DNA from 2 places in the Halobacillus sp. AWM4_238 genome. Region 1 is predicted to be linked to the other one. Evidence: a T-box and tRNA genes for the amino acid it is inferred to sense, from the RefSeq annotation. Region 1 holds a T-box; the other holds one or more tRNA genes.

The links. The T-box of region 1 lies ahead of pheS (phenylalanine--tRNA ligase subunit alpha). A T-box ahead of a tRNA ligase gene usually reads a tRNA of that ligase, here a tRNA-Phe.
Region 2: it encodes a tRNA-Phe, which carries the amino acid that the T-box ahead of pheS (phenylalanine--tRNA ligase subunit alpha) is inferred to sense. The anticodon was not compared.

The regions. Positions count from the first base shown of each region.
Region 1 is NZ_JBSWSY010000002.1:1,825,957-1,830,455, reverse strand. Features, by position in the region: gene ACXACN_RS09480 (M42 family metallopeptidase) at 1-427, shown strand, start outside; gene sspI (small acid-soluble spore protein SspI) at 473-688, opposite strand; gene ACXACN_RS09470 (TrmH family RNA methyltransferase) at 804-1,538, shown strand; T-box leader at 1,596-1,813, shown strand; gene pheS (phenylalanine--tRNA ligase subunit alpha) at 1,917-2,951, shown strand; gene pheT (phenylalanine--tRNA ligase subunit beta) at 2,967-4,499, shown strand, end outside.
Region 2 is NZ_JBSWSY010000002.1:2,973,753-2,978,251, reverse strand. Features, by position in the region: gene ACXACN_RS14730 (adenylosuccinate synthase) at 1-781, shown strand, start outside; gene ACXACN_RS14725 (LOG family protein) at 899-1,438, shown strand; gene ACXACN_RS14720 (hypothetical protein) at 1,465-1,947, opposite strand; tRNA gene ACXACN_RS14715 (tRNA-Asp) at 2,072-2,148, shown strand; tRNA gene ACXACN_RS14710 (tRNA-Phe) at 2,352-2,424, shown strand; gene ACXACN_RS14705 (M23 family metallopeptidase) at 2,801-4,084, shown strand; gene yycF (response regulator YycF) at 4,389-4,499, shown strand, end outside.

The DNA.
Region 1 (4,499 bases):
GGCTCGAACGTCTGCGAACGTCATCAATCCTGACATCGCATTTGGTGTGGATGTTGGTATTGCCGGAGATACACCTGGCGTGTCAGACAAAGATGCTTCAAGCAAGATGGGTGAAGGTCCTCAGATCATTCTCTATGATGCATCCATGATCTCGCATAAAGGCCTTCGTGATTTTGTTACAGACACGGCGGATGCCAATGAGATTCCATATCAATTTGATTCACTTGCAGGCGGAGGCACGGACTCTGGTGCGATTCACTTGAGTCATGATGGTGTTCCTGCTTTGTCTATTACAATTGCAACACGTTATATTCACTCTCATGCAGCGATGCTTCATCGCGATGATTTTGAAAATGCGGTTCGCTTGATTGTTGAAGTAATTAAGGGACTTGATGCAGATAAAGTGCAGGAAATAACTTTTAATTAAATCACGACGACGTAAAAAGCCAACCTGTTTCAGGTTGGCTTTTTATTATTGGTTCTGCTTTAATCCCTGTTCTAATGTATCCAGGATTTCCTGCTTTTCTTGTTCATTCGATTCTTTCCATAACATTTCAAAAAAGACACCAAGACCAGGAAGCATTTTTTCTTCCCCTTTTTGCAAGGCATCATCAATGGTAGCTTCTAATTGTTCGGCATTATGGCCACTGACGTTAGAAAGAATCGCTGCTCTTAAATTTAAGTTCATCGGTCATTCAACCTCCTTTTCTGCATAACTTCATGAATATTCTTCTTTAGTTTGACCAACCATAGTTCTGCTATGTATGATGAATGAGAAATAAACATGCAAATGAGGGACTACTATGCTGACTTCCTTACAGAATACAAAGGTGAAGGAATGGAAAAAACTACATAAACGCAAATATAGAAATCAGACAGGAACTTTTATTGTAGAAGGGTTTCATCTTGTGGAAGAGGTGTTAAAAAGCGATTGGGAGATAGTTGAAATGATTGTTCGGGAAGGAACGGATTTTTCAATCCCAGAAGATATGACCACTGTAACGGTCAATGATTCTGTATTTCGGGCCATTGCAGAAACTGAAACACCTCAAGGCATTGCAGCGGTCGTAAAGCAGAAGGAGCCAAGGGTAAATCAATCGGCATTGACATTAATGCTTGACTCCGTTCAGGACCCTGGGAATGTAGGTACACTCATTCGCACCGCCGATGCGGCAGGGTTTGACCAGGTGATTTTAGGTTCAGGAACAGTAGATGCCTACAATGATAAAGTCATACGAGCTACACAAGGGTCGATTTTCCACATCCCTGTCGTCGCAGGAGAGCTAAATGACTTCATAGGACCTATGAAAGAAGAGGGGATCCAGATTTGGGCTTCTGCTCTTAAGGATGCTGTTCCTTTTCAAGAACTTAAAGCTCCTTCTAAAGCAGCACTCATCGTAGGGAATGAAGGACAGGGAATTCAGGAAAAACTTCTAGATGAAGCAGACCAATGTGTATATATTCCGATTTATGGACAGGCGGAATCCCTGAATGTGGGAATAGCAGGTGCTGTTCTTATGTATCATTTAAAGGGATGAGGTTGCATCCATAGGCTTCTTTGACTATAATATATTCAGTTGATTAAAATTAAACAATGAAAAGCTTAGAAAGAGCAAAGTAGATAAATGTAGATCGTTATAGGGAGGAAGCACCTTGGACTGGAAGTGTTTCTAACGTGGCATGTATCGAAATTTCACTCTGGAGCTGGCCTGTGGCCCGGATTTTGTCCGTTATTCTCATCAAAGTGGGCACATGTACATGTGTGTCAACAAGGGTGGTACCGCGAAACGATTATACAAGTCTCGTCCCTTTCCAGGGATGAGGCTTTTTTTATTTTCTTTTCATGTTGATGCCTTAGTAAAGGTCCTACACATGAATGGGAAATGAGTCGAAACGATTTTAAAGGAGGAAAAAGCATGAAGGAACGTTTAGAAGAGCTGCAACAGGAGGCCCTGACAAAAGTTGATCAGGCAGATTCTGTTCAAGGCTTGAAGGATGTAAGAGTCGAATACTTAGGAAAAAAGGGTCCGATTACAGAAGTTCTTAGAGGAATGGGGAAATTGTCCAAAGAAGAACGTCCAGTCATTGGGCAGTTGGCTAATGATGTTCGTGAAACGATCGCTCAAGCCATTGAGACGAAGCAAACGTCGCTTGAGGACGCTGCATTAGAAAAACAATTGGAAGAAGAGAGCATTGATGTCACTCTTCCTGCCCGTCCTGTAAAAATTGGAGGTCCTCACTTGTTGACGAGTATCGTAGAAGAAATTGAAGATCTCTTCATCGGTATGGGCTTTGAAATCAAAGAAGGACCTGAAGTGGAGACGGATTATTACAACTTTGAAGCACTGAATTTGCCGAAAGGGCACCCGGCAAGGGATATGCAGGATTCTTTCTATGTCACTGAAGAACTCTTGATGCGTACCCATACATCGCCTGTTCAAGCCCGTACAATGGGAGCAAAAGATGGAAGCGAACCAGTGAAAATGATTTGCCCTGGTAAAGTGTATCGCCGTGACACGGATGATGCGACTCACTCTCACCAGTTCACTCAAATTGAAGGGTTGTTAGTCGATAAGAATGTGCGAATGAGTGATTTGAAAGGCGTTTTGAATGCATTCGCGAAACAAATGTTCGGAGCTGATCGTGAAATACGTCTGCGTCCAAGCTTTTTCCCTTTCACTGAACCATCCGTTGAAATGGACATTTCCTGTAAAGTATGTGGAGGAAAAGGATGCTCCGTATGTAAAGGAACCGGATGGATCGAAATTCTTGGAGGTGGAATGGTCCACCCGAACGTCCTTGAGATGGCAGGCTATGATCCAAAAGAATATTCCGGATTCGCATTCGGTATGGGACCAGAGAGAATCGCCATGCTGAAATATGGAGTGGATGATATTCGTCACTTCTATACCAATGATATCCGATTCTTAGAACAGTATCACAAGGCTTAAAGGAGGAATGAAATCATGCTCGTATCATTAAATTGGTTGCAAGAATATATCGATGTCAGTCGTTATACCCCGGAGGAACTGGCAGAAATCATTACGAAGACAGGGATTGAAGTGGAAAGTGTAGAACCTGTAGCGGAAGAGGTCACAGGCGTTGTTGTGGGGTATGTCCAATCGTGTGAACAGCACCCGAACGCAGATAAACTGAACCTTTGCCAAGTTAACGTCGGAGAAGAAACGCTTCAGATTGTATGTGGAGCACCGAACGTAGCTGAAGGTCAGAAAGTTCCTGTAGCTACACCCGGAGCAGTACTTCCAGGAAACTTCAAGATAAAAAAGACGAAGCTTCGTGGAGAGGTATCGAACGGTATGATCTGTTCCCTTCAAGAACTTGGTGTGGATGAAAAAGATGTACCGAAAGAATTCGCTGAGGGGATCTTTGTATTTCCTGAAGATGTGGAAATCGGAGCGAATGCGGTTTCCTTATTGAATCTCGATGATTTAATCATCGAGCTTGGATTAACACCAAACCGTTCAGATGCACTAAGCATGGCTGGCGTAGCTTATGAAGTAGCAGCAGCTATTGATGGCACGTATGAATTGGCAGAAGAAAATGTCCAAACTTCTGATGAAAAAACATCAGATCATATCTCCGTCGTCGTGGAAGATTCAGAGGCCAATCCTTACTACGGGGCATTCATTATTAAAGATATTCAAGTGGGACCATCTCCACTATGGATGCGCAACCGCCTGACAGCAGCAGGCATCCGTCCAATCAACAATGTCGTGGACATTACCAACTATGTACTTATGGAGTATGGCCAACCACTTCATGCTTTTGATTACGACCGTTTTGGTTCAAACACTATCGTTACACGCCGTGCCAAAGATGGAGAAAAAGTGACAACGCTTGATGATCAGGAACGCACACTGAAAAGCGATCATCTCGTCATTACGAATGGGGAAAAAGCTCATGCCATTGCTGGCGTTATGGGCGGTGCAGAATCAGAGGTTCAAGATGATACGACGACAATCATTCTTGAGGCCGCGTTTTTCCATCCATCTGTCGTGCGTGAAGCTTCCAAAGATCACGGGCTTCGTAGTGAATCGAGCACTCGTTTTGAAAAAGGGGTCGATCCAAACCGTGTAGAACGTGCAGGTCTGAGAGCATGTGAACTTCTTACAACGTATGCTGGAGGAACCGTATTGGATGGAGTGGTTTTCCATGATGAACTGGACCGTTCGGAGAAGCAAGTCACTGTAAATACAAATACGATCAATGATCGACTTGGAACGGATATTTCTAACGAGGATATCGCTGATATTTTCCGTCGTTTGCAGTTCAATTATGACCAAAACGGGAATGATTTCCATGTGTCTATTCCGACACGCCGTGGGGACATTACCATTTTTGAAGATATGCTAGAAGAAGTGGCTCGTATTTATGGTTACGATAACCTGCCGTACACCCTTCCGCAAGGGGCTTCTCAAGCTGGTGGGTTGACACTTGAGCAGCTGCTGAAACGTAAAGTGAAAGCATACTTTGAAGGT
Region 2 (4,499 bases), 1.1 Mb from region 1:
TTTTGAAAAAGTGTATGAAACAGAACCGTTCGCGGTGGAAGATATTCTTGATGAATACTATGACTATGGCCAACAGATCGCTTCCTACGTGTGCGATACATCTGTCGTTTTGAACGATGGGTTGGATGAAGGTCGTCGTGTTCTTTTTGAAGGTGCCCAGGGTGTAATGCTCGATATCGATCAGGGGACGTATCCTTTCGTTACTTCTTCTAACCCGATTGCGGGTGGAGTAACGATTGGTTCTGGTGTGGGACCATCGAAAATCAAACACGTCGTCGGTGTTTCAAAGGCTTACACGACCCGTGTTGGAGATGGACCTTTCCCGACAGAGCTTGAGAATGAAGTCGGAGATCAAATCCGTGAAGTAGGCCGCGAATATGGAACAACAACAGGACGTCCAAGGCGTGTGGGTTGGTTTGATAGTGTCGTGGTCCGTCACGCCCGCCGTGTAAGTGGGATTACTGATCTTTCATTGAACTCTATTGATGTACTGACAGGCATCAAAACATTGAAAATCTGTACGGCTTACAAGTACAAAGGGGAAATCATTGAAGAGTTCCCGGCAAGCTTGAAAGTTCTTGCAGAATGTGAGCCTGTTTATGAGGAAATGCCAGGCTGGACGGAAGACATTACAGATGCTAAAACACTGAACGATCTTCCTGAGAACGCTCGTCATTATATTGAGCGTGTATCCCAACTGACAGGCATTCCGTTGTCTATTTTCTCTGTTGGTCCTGACCGTGCACAAACGAATGTTGTCCGTAGCGTTTATAGTGAATAAACTGAAAGTCTGGCTTACTCAGCCAGGCTTTTTTTCATAAATATTCAGGTGGATATAGGTCGTAATCGGAAGTTAGGGTAAACTTTACATAAAAGAACAAGAAAAGGAGTGTTTCACGTGAAACGCATTTGTGTTTTTGCTGGGTCGGCAACGGGAAATGACCCGGTTTACATAGAAAAAACGAAAGCATTAGGGAAAGGGTTGGCAGAAAAGAATATTGAGCTGGTATACGGCGGTGCTAAAAGCGGTTTGATGGGGGTGTTGGCTGACCAGGTATTAGACAATGGGGGAAAAGTGACGGGTATTATGCCGAGCCACCTTTTTGAAAAAGAAATCGTACACCCGAACCTAACTGCAATGATTGAGGTTGACTCGATGCATGAAAGAAAAGCAAAGATGAGCGAGCTTGCAGATGGTTTCATTGCCCTCCCTGGAGGCTTCGGTACATTTGAAGAGCTTTTTGAAACGGTCAGCTGGGCTCAAATCGGTCTTCATACGAAACCACTCGCCCTATTCAACATCGCGGAATACTATACCCCGCTCGTTCAGCTCATTGAACATGCCATAAAAGCAGGGTTTGTACCTAGAGATAACCGTAACCTTTTCATAGATGCCAAAGACCCTGCAACTTTATTGAGGGAAATGCAGCAGAAATAAAAGACGCGCCTCTCGAGGCGCGTCTTTTATACTTGGATCGTTTTAAAGAAAATGAGTCCAAAATAACGATATGTCAATTTAATACTATCAATCGAGGATTCTTCAGTGATGCTTAATCCGTAGATCGTCGTTGGTGAGGCATCGTGTGACGCAGCCATAGCTTTAGTGGCAAGCGGCGAAGTTTCCGGGGCGAGTGGAATGGTTTCATAATCATTGAACGCATACGCATCTTCAACAAGCGCATATGTATCGGTGATCATGAACCCTTTTTCAGTATCACTGATTTGCATCTTAATGTTCTTGGGACGTTGGTTGTTATTGATCGACACATCTGTAATTTGGATGTTTCCAAGCATACTTTTATTTCCTAATGCGACGATAACGGTTTGCTTATCTTCTGTTGTACCGATGGACCCATGGGTGAGCGGTGGGTTTAGTTTTAAAAATCCAATAAAAGAGACAAAGAATAGGATAAGAACGAAAATCGTGTAGCGAAAAACCTTTTTCAAATAACCCCTCCTTTCTTTTTAATGGACAACATTCAAGTAAAAATCTATATTTCTAGTAAAATGACTATTGCTTACGTTTATCCTGTGTGGTAAGATAGTTATCGTTGCGGTAAACAAGCTATGTGGTCCGGTAGTTCAGTTGGTTAGAATGCCTGCCTGTCACGCAGGAGGTCGCGGGTTCGAGTCCCGTCCGGACCGCCACTTACATTATACCATTTGAGGTAGTCGAATACACACGTAACGTGCTGTGCTCATTAGGTTAAAAAGTCGAATGGGCTAATAAATATAATACCTTACATGGGCTCGTTAGCTTAGTCGGTAGATAAGCCGTAAACTCCAGCGAATTACTTTCTTTGGAGGATTTGCGAGGAGCAAAAGCAACATTTGAACTTAATACTGTATATGGCTCGGTAGCTCAGTCGGTAGAGCAACGGACTGAAAATCCGTGTGTCGGCGGTTCGATTCCGTCCCGAGCCACTCTCAATAAAGCTTGCGGAAAATCTCCGTAAGCTTTTTTTGTATTCTTTTATGAAAATGTACGGAGTTTTTATTCAACTTATTCAATGATAGGGTATGTCCATTGAAACCAGGGGTACTAGGTACAGGCTTCTTTCCCCAACTCTTTTGGGTCACACACACGTCTAAAAACAAAGTTTTCAAGATTAGGAAGATTATATGTAATAAATGTTTATTATAATAAACAATTCAGTATGAAAATATGACTATTCCTTCGTAATTTTGGTAAGAATATTATATCTTTTTTACATATGAGAATATCTATTTCTTATAATTCTTCTCTATGATAGATTAACTTAGGGAAAGTTTAGACAGGTGCATCAGGAGGAGCAATATCATGTGGAAGAAACTAGCTGTCATAGCAATTTCCGTCGTAAGTGTAGGTGTAGGAACGGCCTATGCCGAAAGTTCACTGCCGTCGGTTTATCACGTTTATATAGATGATCAACATGTAGGAATGATAGAAAATCAAGCAGAAATAAAATCGGAATTACGAGAACGTTTGGAGAAGGTTGAAGAAACTCATGAAGATTTGAGCCTCTCTTATATGGAAGACGTCACGTTCAAGGAGCAGAAAGTTTTGTCTGTTAAAGATGAATCCTCGGAAGTCATGGATTCTCTACAGGACGAATTAACCTTTGCTACGGATATTGTACGTCTTTACATCAACGGAGAACCGATCGCTCACCTTCCAAACGAAGTTGCAGCAGAAGAAGTCATATCATCTGTGAAAAAAGAATATGTCGGGGAAGATGATCTCCAGAGATTAGAAAAAGGATCTTCTGAGCTGCCGGATGTGGAAGAAACGAAGGTGATGGATGTCGGTTTATCGGCTCCCGTCACTATGGAAAAAGATCAGGTCGAACTATCACAGGTCCATACAGTGGACGAAGCTGTGTCCAGGATTAAAGAAGGCCAACCTTATCCAAGCGATCCTTCTCAAAACGCATCCTTTATAGGGATGATGGCAAAATCAAAGAAGCCACTTGTAGATGTGGTAGTCATTGAGAAAGAGCGTAAGGAAGAAAAGATTCCTCATAAAGTAGAAATAAAGATGACAGATGAACTGTATAAAGGTGAATCTGAAGTGAAGCAGTCAGGGGAAAATGGAAAAAGGGAGCTATTGGTCCAACGAACGTACAGGAATGGTGAAGAAATCAAAGAAGAGACGATTGAAAAAAATGTCGTGAAAGAACCGATAAAGAAGATTGTCCTTCAAGGAACAAAGAGAGTTCCTTCTAGAGGTACCGGTGATTTTATTTGGCCGGCTGTCGGCGGTGTCATTACGAGTAAGCAGGGAGAACGCTGGGGACGTTACCATAAAGGCATCGACATTGCTGGTGTTTCCGATAAAACGATTAAAGCCGCTGATAATGGAAAAGTGGTCGAAGTCGGATACCGGAATAGTTTTGGGAATAAGGTCGTTATTGATCACGGAAATGGATATGAGACAATCTACGCTCACCTCTCCTCCATCGATGTCGAACAAGGTCAAACCGTTAGAAAAGGGGAAAAACTAGGGGATATGGGAACAACAGGACGATCCACAGGGGTCCATCTTCATTTTGAAATCCATAAAGAAGGTTCACTCGAAAACCCTCTATCTCATGTATCCCCTTGAGCCTGACCGCTATGATTTAATCATAGCGGTTTTTTTATCAGTCTTGGGATGACGACACTTGAATTGGGTTTTAGACATAACACTCATTTTTATTCACTATTCGCCACATTCCTCACAATGAGTGTTTTAAAACTGGTAATCGTTGGATTTGTTTTTAATAGGAAGAGTAAGAAATAAGCATGATAAGAATTATAGGTGAAACGGCTGATTTCGAGAGAGGTTTATGGTGAAATAAGACATTTACCATTAAATAAGTTAAAATGAAAAGATAGAAAAGATGACGAGGAAAAGGATGTGAAGGAATATGGCACAAAAAATTTTAGTGGTCGATGACGAGAAACCAATTGCGGATATATTGAAATTCAACTTAGAAAAAGAAGGTTATGAAGTCGTATGTGCATATGACGGTGATGAG